2 regions of the Hafnia sp. CBA7124 genome follow, and region 1 is predicted to be linked to the other one. Evidence: predicted binding sites of a transcription regulator. Region 1 holds the regulator's gene; the other holds the start of a gene.
What was found. Region 1 encodes PhoB, which activates phosphate uptake and scavenging genes when phosphate is short. Its sites were predicted from a motif close to CTGTCATAAAACTGNCNNAT; they were not measured.

Region 1 (4,425 bases):
CGCTAACTTCAAACTGCGCCCCTTGGGTGGTTTGCTGCCAGCAGACTTCAATTTTGGTGCCGTCCGGCGTGTGGTTCACCGCGTTATATACCAGATTAGAAACCGCGCTACGCAGCTGATCGTCGTTGCCGAACACTTTGAGTTTATCGTTGATGCGGAAGGTGATTTCATGACGACCGTTGCTCAACGACAGCGCCTCACGCTCCAGCATATGCAGCATCACCGGCACATCAACAATTTCATTCAAGGCAATGGGCGGAGCCGCTTCGATTTTAGAGAGAGTTAATAGCTGTTTCACCAAGCTGTCCATGCGCTTGGTCTGCTCTTGCATGGTCGCCAGCGCCTTTTGCCGCACCGGAGCCGCCATATCGTCATCGTTCATCATCTCGAGATAGCCCTGTAACACGGTCAGCGGCGTACGCAGTTCGTGGCTGACGTTGGCAAAGAAGTTACGTCGCGTGCCCTCTAACTGCCGCGTTTGCGTCACATCACGAGCCACCATCAGCAGTTGGCCTTCGGCATACGGCATCACACGAAATTCAACGAAACGGCCATTATTGAGATGCAGCGTGAGCGGACGGGAAAAATCTTGCGATTGCAGATAATGCGTGAATTCGGGGTAGCGCAGAAGGTTAAGAATATGCTGACCATTATCCTCCGGCCAACGAAAACCGAGCAGGTGTTGCGCCAAGCCATTACACCAGAAAATATTGCCTTCTTCGGTCGTCATAATCACCGCATCGGGCAATGACTCAGCGCCGCTGCGAAAACGTTTAATCAGCAGTGCCAGTTCGCGACGACGGCGTCGATTACGCTGCTGCATCTGATACAGCCCGTAGAACAATGGCTCCCAGCTTCCTCGCCCCGCGGGTGGCGTCATACTCCGATCGACCCATAGCCAGTGCGAAAGGCGCAGCTGGTTATAGAAATGCCAGCCTAAAAGCGCAGACACCGCAGCCAGCAGGAACCACGGCAAATAGCCGATCAGCAGCCCAAGGATCACCGCCGGAATGCAGCAAAACAGCAACTCCAACAGCAGTCTTTTCCACGATAGGCGTTCAAGCACGATGTTGGCTCTTTGTTCTTAACAACATAAACGGATTTAACCGCATAGAAATAGTCGACATAGTGATACCCAAAATCAGTGAGGCCCGACTAAGGGTCCCAATGCATAATCATACCGTTTACTTAAGCTCGATTTTAGGGGGAGTACACCGATGGGGTCGTAGCGGCGCAAGCCGCCTGAGCGACCCGCGGTGTGCTAGACCCGTGTATCCCGATCTTTTAAACAAGCGTCACGGCATATGCATAGCGGGTTAGAAACGCGCCGAAAAACGATACCCCGTCCCACGTACGGTTTGCACCATTTTATCATGCCCGCTCAGCTCCAACGCTTTGCGCAGCCGACGGATATGAACATCCACGGTGCGGTCTTCTACATAAACGTTAGTGCCCCAGACATGATTTAGCAACTGCTCGCGGCTATAAACGCGCTCGGGATGAGTCATGAAAAAATGCAGCAACTTAAACTCAGTCGGTCCCATATCCAGCGGGGCTTCGTTGGCCATCACGCGATGTGACGTCGGATCGAGACTCAGCCCCTGCACTTCGATCACCTCTTCCACCGCCATCGGAGAAATACGGCGCATCACGGCTTTAATTCTGGCCACCAGCTCTTTGGGCGAAAAAGGCTTGGTGATGTAATCATCTGCGCCCACTTCCAAACCGCGCACGCGATCTTCTTCTTCACCGCGAGCGGTCAGCATCATCACAGGAATTTCACGCGTTAACGCCTCGCGCTTCATATGTTTGATGAACTGGATCCCAGAACCGCCCGGCAGCATCCAATCCAGCAGCACTAAATCAGGATAAGGCTCAGAAAGCGAGTTCACCGCGCTGTCATAATCTTCGGCTTCAACCGGTTGGTAGCCGTTTTGCTCTAAAACAAAACACACCATTTCACGAATTGGCGCTTCATCTTCTACTACCAATATGCGTCTGGCCATTGTTAATCCTGCTTAAGTTTGGTTGCGGGCGCCATTATGCGTCAGATTTATGACAGATTTATGAAAAAAAACAATATGCCAAGCATCACTGTAATAAATGGTTTTGTAAACCCAGACTGATTATGGCCTCAGTGCCGGACATAGGTTCACCTCCCTCATAGATTGCGTATAATCGATTTCATTCTCCGTCGTGGCTCACGCTACGCTCAGCAAGGACAGCAGGACTCGCATGCGTCTTATCCATACTTCAGACTGGCACCTTGGTCAGCATTTTTATACCAAAAGCCGTAGCGCTGAACATCAGGCCTTTCTGCGCTGGCTCATTGAACAAGCATCGGCGCATCAGGTCGATGCCATTATTGTGGCGGGTGACGTGTTTGATACCGGTTCACCGCCGAGCTACGCGCGCGAACTGTATAACCGCTTCGTGGTGGAATTACAGGCAACGGGCTGCCAGTTAGTGGTGTTAGGTGGCAACCATGACTCCGTCGCCACGCTGAATGAATCTCGCGCTTTGCTGGCCTGCTTGAACACACAGGTTATCGCCAGCAGCGCGGGCGATTTACAACAGCAGGTATTACCGCTTAAACAACGCGACGGTTCCGTCGGCGCGATTCTGTGCGCGGTGCCTTATCTGCGCCCACGAGATATCCAAACCAGCCTGGCGGGGCAATCTGCCGCAGAAAAACAAAACGCGCTACAGCAGGCTATCGCGGCACATTACCAGTCGTTGTACGATCTGGCCGTTGCCGAACGCGACGCCTTAGGTGGAAATCTGCCGATTATTGCCACCGGACATCTCACCACTATCGGTGCCAGCACGTCTGACTCAGTGCGTGATATCTATATTGGTTCACTCGATGCGTTCCCGGCCTCCGCGTTTCCTCCTGCCGATTACATTGCACTGGGCCATATCCATCGTCCGCAGCGAGTGACCAGCAGCGAGCATATTCGCTACAGCGGCTCGCCGATCCCCCTTAGCTTCGATGAACTGGGCAGCGAGAAAAGCATCTGCTTAGTGGATTTCTCTGGTGCTACGCTGGACAAAGTGACGCTCTTGCCGGTTCCCCAATTTCAGCCAATGCAGCTCATCAAAGGCAGCATTGAGCAAATCGAGCAACAACTCGCCGCCTTTAAACCCATCAAGGCGGATCATAGTGAGAGCGAAAAACCGGTCTGGCTAGATATTGAAATCAGCAGCAGCGCCTATTTAAACGATCTGCAACGTCGGATCCAGCAGCAGGCAGAAAGCCTTCCCGTTGAGGTGATTTTGCTGCGCCGCAGTAAAGAACAACGCTTAAGCGCCCTCACGCGCCAAGACAAAGAAACGCTGAGCGAGCTGAGCGTTAGCGATGTGTTTGAACGCCGTTTGGCACAGGAAGAAACCGACGATGACGCGCTACTCGCACAGCAATCACGCATTCGAAATCAATTCCATCAGGTGTTGGATGAACTGGTGTTAGCGCAACAGCAAGACGACACTCGCGAGGAGAATGGCGCATGAAAATCCTCAGCCTACGGTTAAAAAATATCAACTCGCTCAAGGGCGAATGGAAGATCGATTTCACCCGTGAAGACTTTGCCAATAACGGCTTATTTGCCATCACCGGCCCAACCGGCGCAGGGAAAACGACGCTGCTCGACGCACTCTGTTTGGCGCTGTATCACCAAACGCCGCGCTTGAAAGTGTCGCCAACGCAAAATGAGCTGATGACACGCGGCACCGCCGAATCGTTGGCCGAAGTTGAATTCGAAGTGAAAGGCGTCGGCTATCGCGCCTTCTGGAGCCAGCGCCGCGCCAATAACAAGCCAGATGGCAATTTACAAACACCAAAGGTAGAGCTTGCACATATCGCCGATGGTGAAATCATCACCGACAAAATCCAAACCAAGCTGCATAAAATTGCCGATATTACCGGTTTAGATTTTGGCCGTTTCACCAAGTCGATGATGCTGTCACAGGGCCAGTTCGCCGCCTTCCTCAACGCCGATCCGGCCGAGCGGGCTGAATTACTGGAAGAACTCACCGGCACCGAAATTTATGGTCAGCTATCCGAGCAAATATTCCAGCGTTTCAAACAGGCAAAAATCGATCTTGATACCCTGCATGAACGCGCCGCAGGCGTAGAGCTGCTCAGCGAAGAAGCGCTTAACCAGCTTTCCGAGCGTTTGTCTGAATTACAACGTGAAGAGCAGCAGCAAACGTCTTTGCGTCAAACGCTGATGACCGATCTCCATTGGCTGCAAAAAAGTCAGGAGCTCAGCCAAAACCGAGAACAGTGCACTCAGCGCGTTACCGTGGCATCGCAACAATGGCAGACCGCCCAGCCAGAAGTTTTACGCCTTGAACGCAGTGAACCAGCTGAAAAACTGCGTCCTCTATTATTCACGTTACGCCAGACACGCGCTGATTTAGCAT
Region 2 (4,425 bases), 1.1 Mb from region 1:
TTTGCGGGAACCTTATTTGCGGCGCGGCAGGGGTTTGTTAGCCCTGAATCCTTCACCTTCGTGGAATCGGCCTTTGTGCTGGCGATCGTGGTATTAGGCGGGATGGGATCGCAGTTTGCGGTGATTCTGGCCGCGGTGATCTTGGTGGTGTCTCGCGAACTGATGCGTGATTTAAATGAATACAGCATGCTGTTGCTCGGTGCGCTGATGGTGCTGATGATGATTTGGCGGCCACAAGGATTACTGCCAATGAAGCGTCCACAGCTGAAATTTGCCCCACGCAAAGGAGGCCAAGCATGAGCGCCAAACCTCTGTTGCTAGTGAATAATTTATGCATGCGCTTCGGCGGATTGCTAGCGGTGAATAACGTTGCGCTGATGCTTAATGAGGGGGAAATTGTCTCACTTATCGGGCCGAACGGGGCGGGCAAAACCACGGTATTTAACTGCTTAACTGGTTTTTATCGCCCGAGCAGCGGCTCGATTAAACTGCGCGACCGTGAGCTTGCGGGGTTGGCTGGGCAGCAAATTGCACGAATGGGCGTGGTACGCACGTTTCAGCATGTCCGCTTGTTCAAAGAGATGACGGTGGTTGAAAACCTGCTGGTTGCACAGCATCAACATCTGAAAAGCGGGGTATTCGCGGGCCTGCTAAAAACGCCAACGTTTCGCCGCGCTGAGGCCGATGCATTAGAGCGTGCCGCCGTATGGTTAGATCGCGTGGGATTGCTGGAGTTCTCAAACCGTCAGGCGGGGAATTTAGCCTATGGTCAGCAGCGCCGACTAGAGATAGCCCGCTGTATGGTGACGCGTCCTGAATTGCTGATGCTGGATGAACCGGCCGCAGGGCTTAACCCAAAAGAAACCGATGAGCTTAACGAGCTGATCGCCGATTTACGCAATCATCATCAGGTCTCTGTGCTGTTGATTGAGCATGATATGAAATTGGTGATGGATATTTCAGACCGAATTTACGTGGTAAATCAGGGAACCCCGCTGGCACAAGGCTCACCTGAAGAGGTGCGCAATAATCCGGATGTTATTCGTGCTTATTTGGGAGAGGCGTAACTATGCTGACTTTAGACAATGTCTCGGCTCATTACGGAAAAATTCAGGCGCTGCACAACGTCAGTATTCAGATCCAGAAGGGTGAAATCGTAACGCTTATCGGTGCAAACGGTGCGGGAAAAACGACGCTGCTGGGCACGCTATGCGGTGAGCCGCGAGCGACCTCGGGGCGCATCAATTTTCTTGGGCAAGACATCACCGACTGGCAGACGGCCCGCATTATGCGTGAGGCAATAGCGATTGTGCCGGAGGGGCGTCGGGTATTCTCGCGCATGACGGTGGAAGAGAACTTGGCGATGGGCGGGTTCTTTGCCGATCGCCACCAGTATCAAGAGCGTATTGCGCGAGTTTACGATCTCTTCCCTCGTTTGTATGAACGTCGTATACAGCGCGCAGGCACCATGTCCGGTGGTGAACAGCAGATGCTGGCAATCGGGCGTGCCTTGATGAGCCAGCCTAAGCTGTTGCTGCTCGATGAACCGTCGCTGGGCCTAGCGCCCATCATCATTCTGCAAATTTTCGATACCATTCAACAGCTGCGCGAAGAGGGCATGACCATATTTCTGGTCGAACAAAATGCCAATCAGGCGCTCAAGCTGGCCGACCGTGGCTACGTGCTTGAAAACGGGCACGTGGTGCTGGAAGACAGCGGCTCAGCGCTGTTAGCAAACAGCGCCGTGCGTAGTGCCTATTTGGGCGGATAGAATTCTCGGCCATCTTCGTTTATTTGAGGATGGCTGATTTTCCTTTGTTACCGTCATCCCTCCGTCACATTTCCTTCACCTATCGGTTATTTTTCTGTCATACGCGCATGTCATGGTACATCCCGAAAATAAGACGTTCTTTATCACTCAACTTTTACGGTGATAACACTCATTCGACGGGGATTTAGCATGATGAATAAGACAATAAAACGCAGCATCTGTAGCTTGGCGGTCACATTTTGCCTCAGCGCTCCCGCGTTGGCGGTCACTGAAATTCCGTTCTGGCATTCGATGGAGGCGGAGCTCGGTACTGAAGTCGATAGCCTTGCTCAGCGTTTTAACCAATCTCAAAATGAATACAAAGTGGTGCCGGTTTACAAAGGCGATTATGAGCAAAGCCTAGCGGCGGGGATTGCGGCTTTCCGCGCGGGTAAAGCGCCAGCAATCTTGCAGGTTTATGAAGTCGGCACGGCCACCATGATGCAGGCTAAACAGGCGATTAAGCCGGTTTATCAGGTATTCAAAGAGGCGGGCATTCCTTTCGATGAGTCCCAGTTTGTTCCAACCGTCGCAGGCTATTACGCCGATAATACTTCTGGGCAACTTCTTTCTCAGCCGTTCAACAGTTCAACGCCGGTGCTCTACTACAACAAAGACGCTTTTAAAAAAGCGGGTTTAAATCCGGATGAGCCACCAAAAACATGGCAGGCGCTGGCAGACGACGCGGCGAAGCTACGCGCTAGCGGCATGAGCTGCGGATATGCGTCTGGCTGGCAGGGCTGGGTACAACTGGAAAACTTCAGCGCGTGGAACGGTGTTCCTTTTGCCACGGAAAACAACGGCTTTGGCGGCCCGTCGGCGCGTTTAGAGTTTAACAAGCCGTTGCAGGTGAAGCATATTCAACTGCTGTCCGACATGCTCAAAAAAGGCGATTTCAGCTACTTTGGCCGTAAAGATGAGCCAACGGCGAAATTCTATAACGGCGACTGTGCCATGATGACCGGCTCTTCCGGCTCGCTTGCCAACATTAAACAGTATGCCAAATTTAACTACGGCGTGGCTTTTATGCCCTACGACGCCGACGCAAAAGATGCCCCGCAAAATGCCATTATCGGCGGTGCCAGCCTGTGGGTGATGAACGGCAAAAAGCCTGAAACTTATAAAGGCGTAGCGGAGTTCTTCCAATTCTTAGCCAAGCCAGAGATTGCCGCCGAATGGCATCAAAAAACCGGCTATCTGCCGATCACGACGGCGGCCTATGAGCTGACCAAACAGCAGGGCTTCTATGATAAAAATCCGGGCGCAGATGTCGCCACGCGACAAATGCTGAACAAGCCGCCGTTGGCGTTCACCAAGGGCGTCCGTTTAGGCAATATGCCGCAAATTCGTACCGTGGTTGATGAAGAACTTGAGGGTGTTTGGACCGGTAAGAAAACGCCACAGCAGGCACTGGATGAAGCGGTATTACGCGGCAATCAGCTGTTAGAGCGCTTTGAAAAATCGGCGAAGTAGTTTTTGGTTCTACCTTGCCAATCGCCTTAGAGATGAGGTGATTGGCAGGTGCCTGTATCTGGTAGCAAATTTTGAGGTGTTATGAGTTCCCTAACTCCCACGTTTAAATGCAGCTGGTTGCCCTATGCGCTGGTGGCTCCACAGCTTTTAATCACCGCGATTTTCTTCCTGTGGCCTGCGGGTGAAGCGCTGTGGTATTCGGTACAAAGTCTCGATCCTTTCGGCCTTTCCAGTGAGTTTGTCGGTTGGCAAAACTTTGTTTCGCTTTGGCACGATCCTTACTATTTGGGCGCGTTTCGCACCACGCTATGGTTTAGCGGCTTGGTCACATTTTTTGGATTGGTGCTGTCGCTATTTTTTGCCGCGCTGGTGAATCATGTTTTGCGCGGTCGCCGCATTTATCAAACCTTGTTTATCTTGCCTTACGCGGTTGCGCCCACTATCGCCGCCGTGCTGTGGATGTTTTTGTTTAATCCGGGACTGGGGCTGGTATCGCATTTTCTTGGCGCGATGGGCTATAACTGGAACCATGCACAAAACAGCGGTCAGGCCATGTTTTTGGTGGTGCTGGCCTCGGTATGGAAACAGGTGAGCTATAACTTCTTGTTTTTCCTCGCCGCATTACAGTCTGTGCCTAAGTCTTTGCTCGAAGCTGCCGCCATCGATGGTGCGGGGCCGATTCGCCGCTTCTTTCATATTGTGTTGCCGCTGATTTCTCCGGTGAGCTTCTTCTTGTTGGTGGTTAATCTGGTTTACGCCTTCTTCGACACCTTTCCGGTTATTGATGCAGCCACCGGCGGTGGGCCAGGGCAATCCACGACAACGCTGATTTATAAAATCTACCGTGAAGGATTTGCGGGGCTCGATCTTTCCAGCTCAGCCGCGCAGTCGGTGGTTCTGATGCTGATGGTCATTGCGTTAACCCTGATCCAATTCCGCTACGTTGAGCGTAAGGTACGTTACCAATGATTGAGAACCGTAAAGGCTTAGATGTGTTTTGCCACATTATGCTGGTGTTGGGCGTGATGGTGATTTTATTCCCGCTGTATGTGGCGTTCGTTGCTGCAACGCTCGATAAGCAACAGGTGTTTGATGTGCCGATGACGCTGATCCCCGGTTCACAGCTGTGGCATAACGTTTCG

Region 2: ugpB (sn-glycerol-3-phosphate ABC transporter substrate-binding protein UgpB) is a predicted target of PhoB. The motif match lies at 1,822-1,841, and genes of this name have one in related genera.

What each region holds. Positions count from the first base shown of each region.
Region 1 covers NZ_AP017469.1:3,185,507-3,189,931, forward strand. The annotation lists gene phoR (phosphate regulon sensor histidine kinase PhoR) at 1-1,066, opposite strand, end outside; gene phoB (phosphate response regulator transcription factor PhoB) at 1,317-2,006, opposite strand; gene sbcD (exonuclease subunit SbcD) at 2,236-3,510, shown strand; gene CPY98_RS14715 (AAA family ATPase) at 3,507-4,425, shown strand, end outside.
Region 2 covers NZ_AP017469.1:4,264,176-4,268,600, reverse strand. The annotation lists gene CPY98_RS19395 (high-affinity branched-chain amino acid ABC transporter permease LivM) at 1-300, shown strand, start outside; gene livG (high-affinity branched-chain amino acid ABC transporter ATP-binding protein LivG) at 297-1,067, shown strand; gene livF (high-affinity branched-chain amino acid ABC transporter ATP-binding protein LivF) at 1,070-1,771, shown strand; gene ugpB (sn-glycerol-3-phosphate ABC transporter substrate-binding protein UgpB) at 1,961-3,283, shown strand; gene ugpA (sn-glycerol-3-phosphate ABC transporter permease UgpA) at 3,365-4,252, shown strand; gene ugpE (sn-glycerol-3-phosphate ABC transporter permease UgpE) at 4,249-4,425, shown strand, end outside.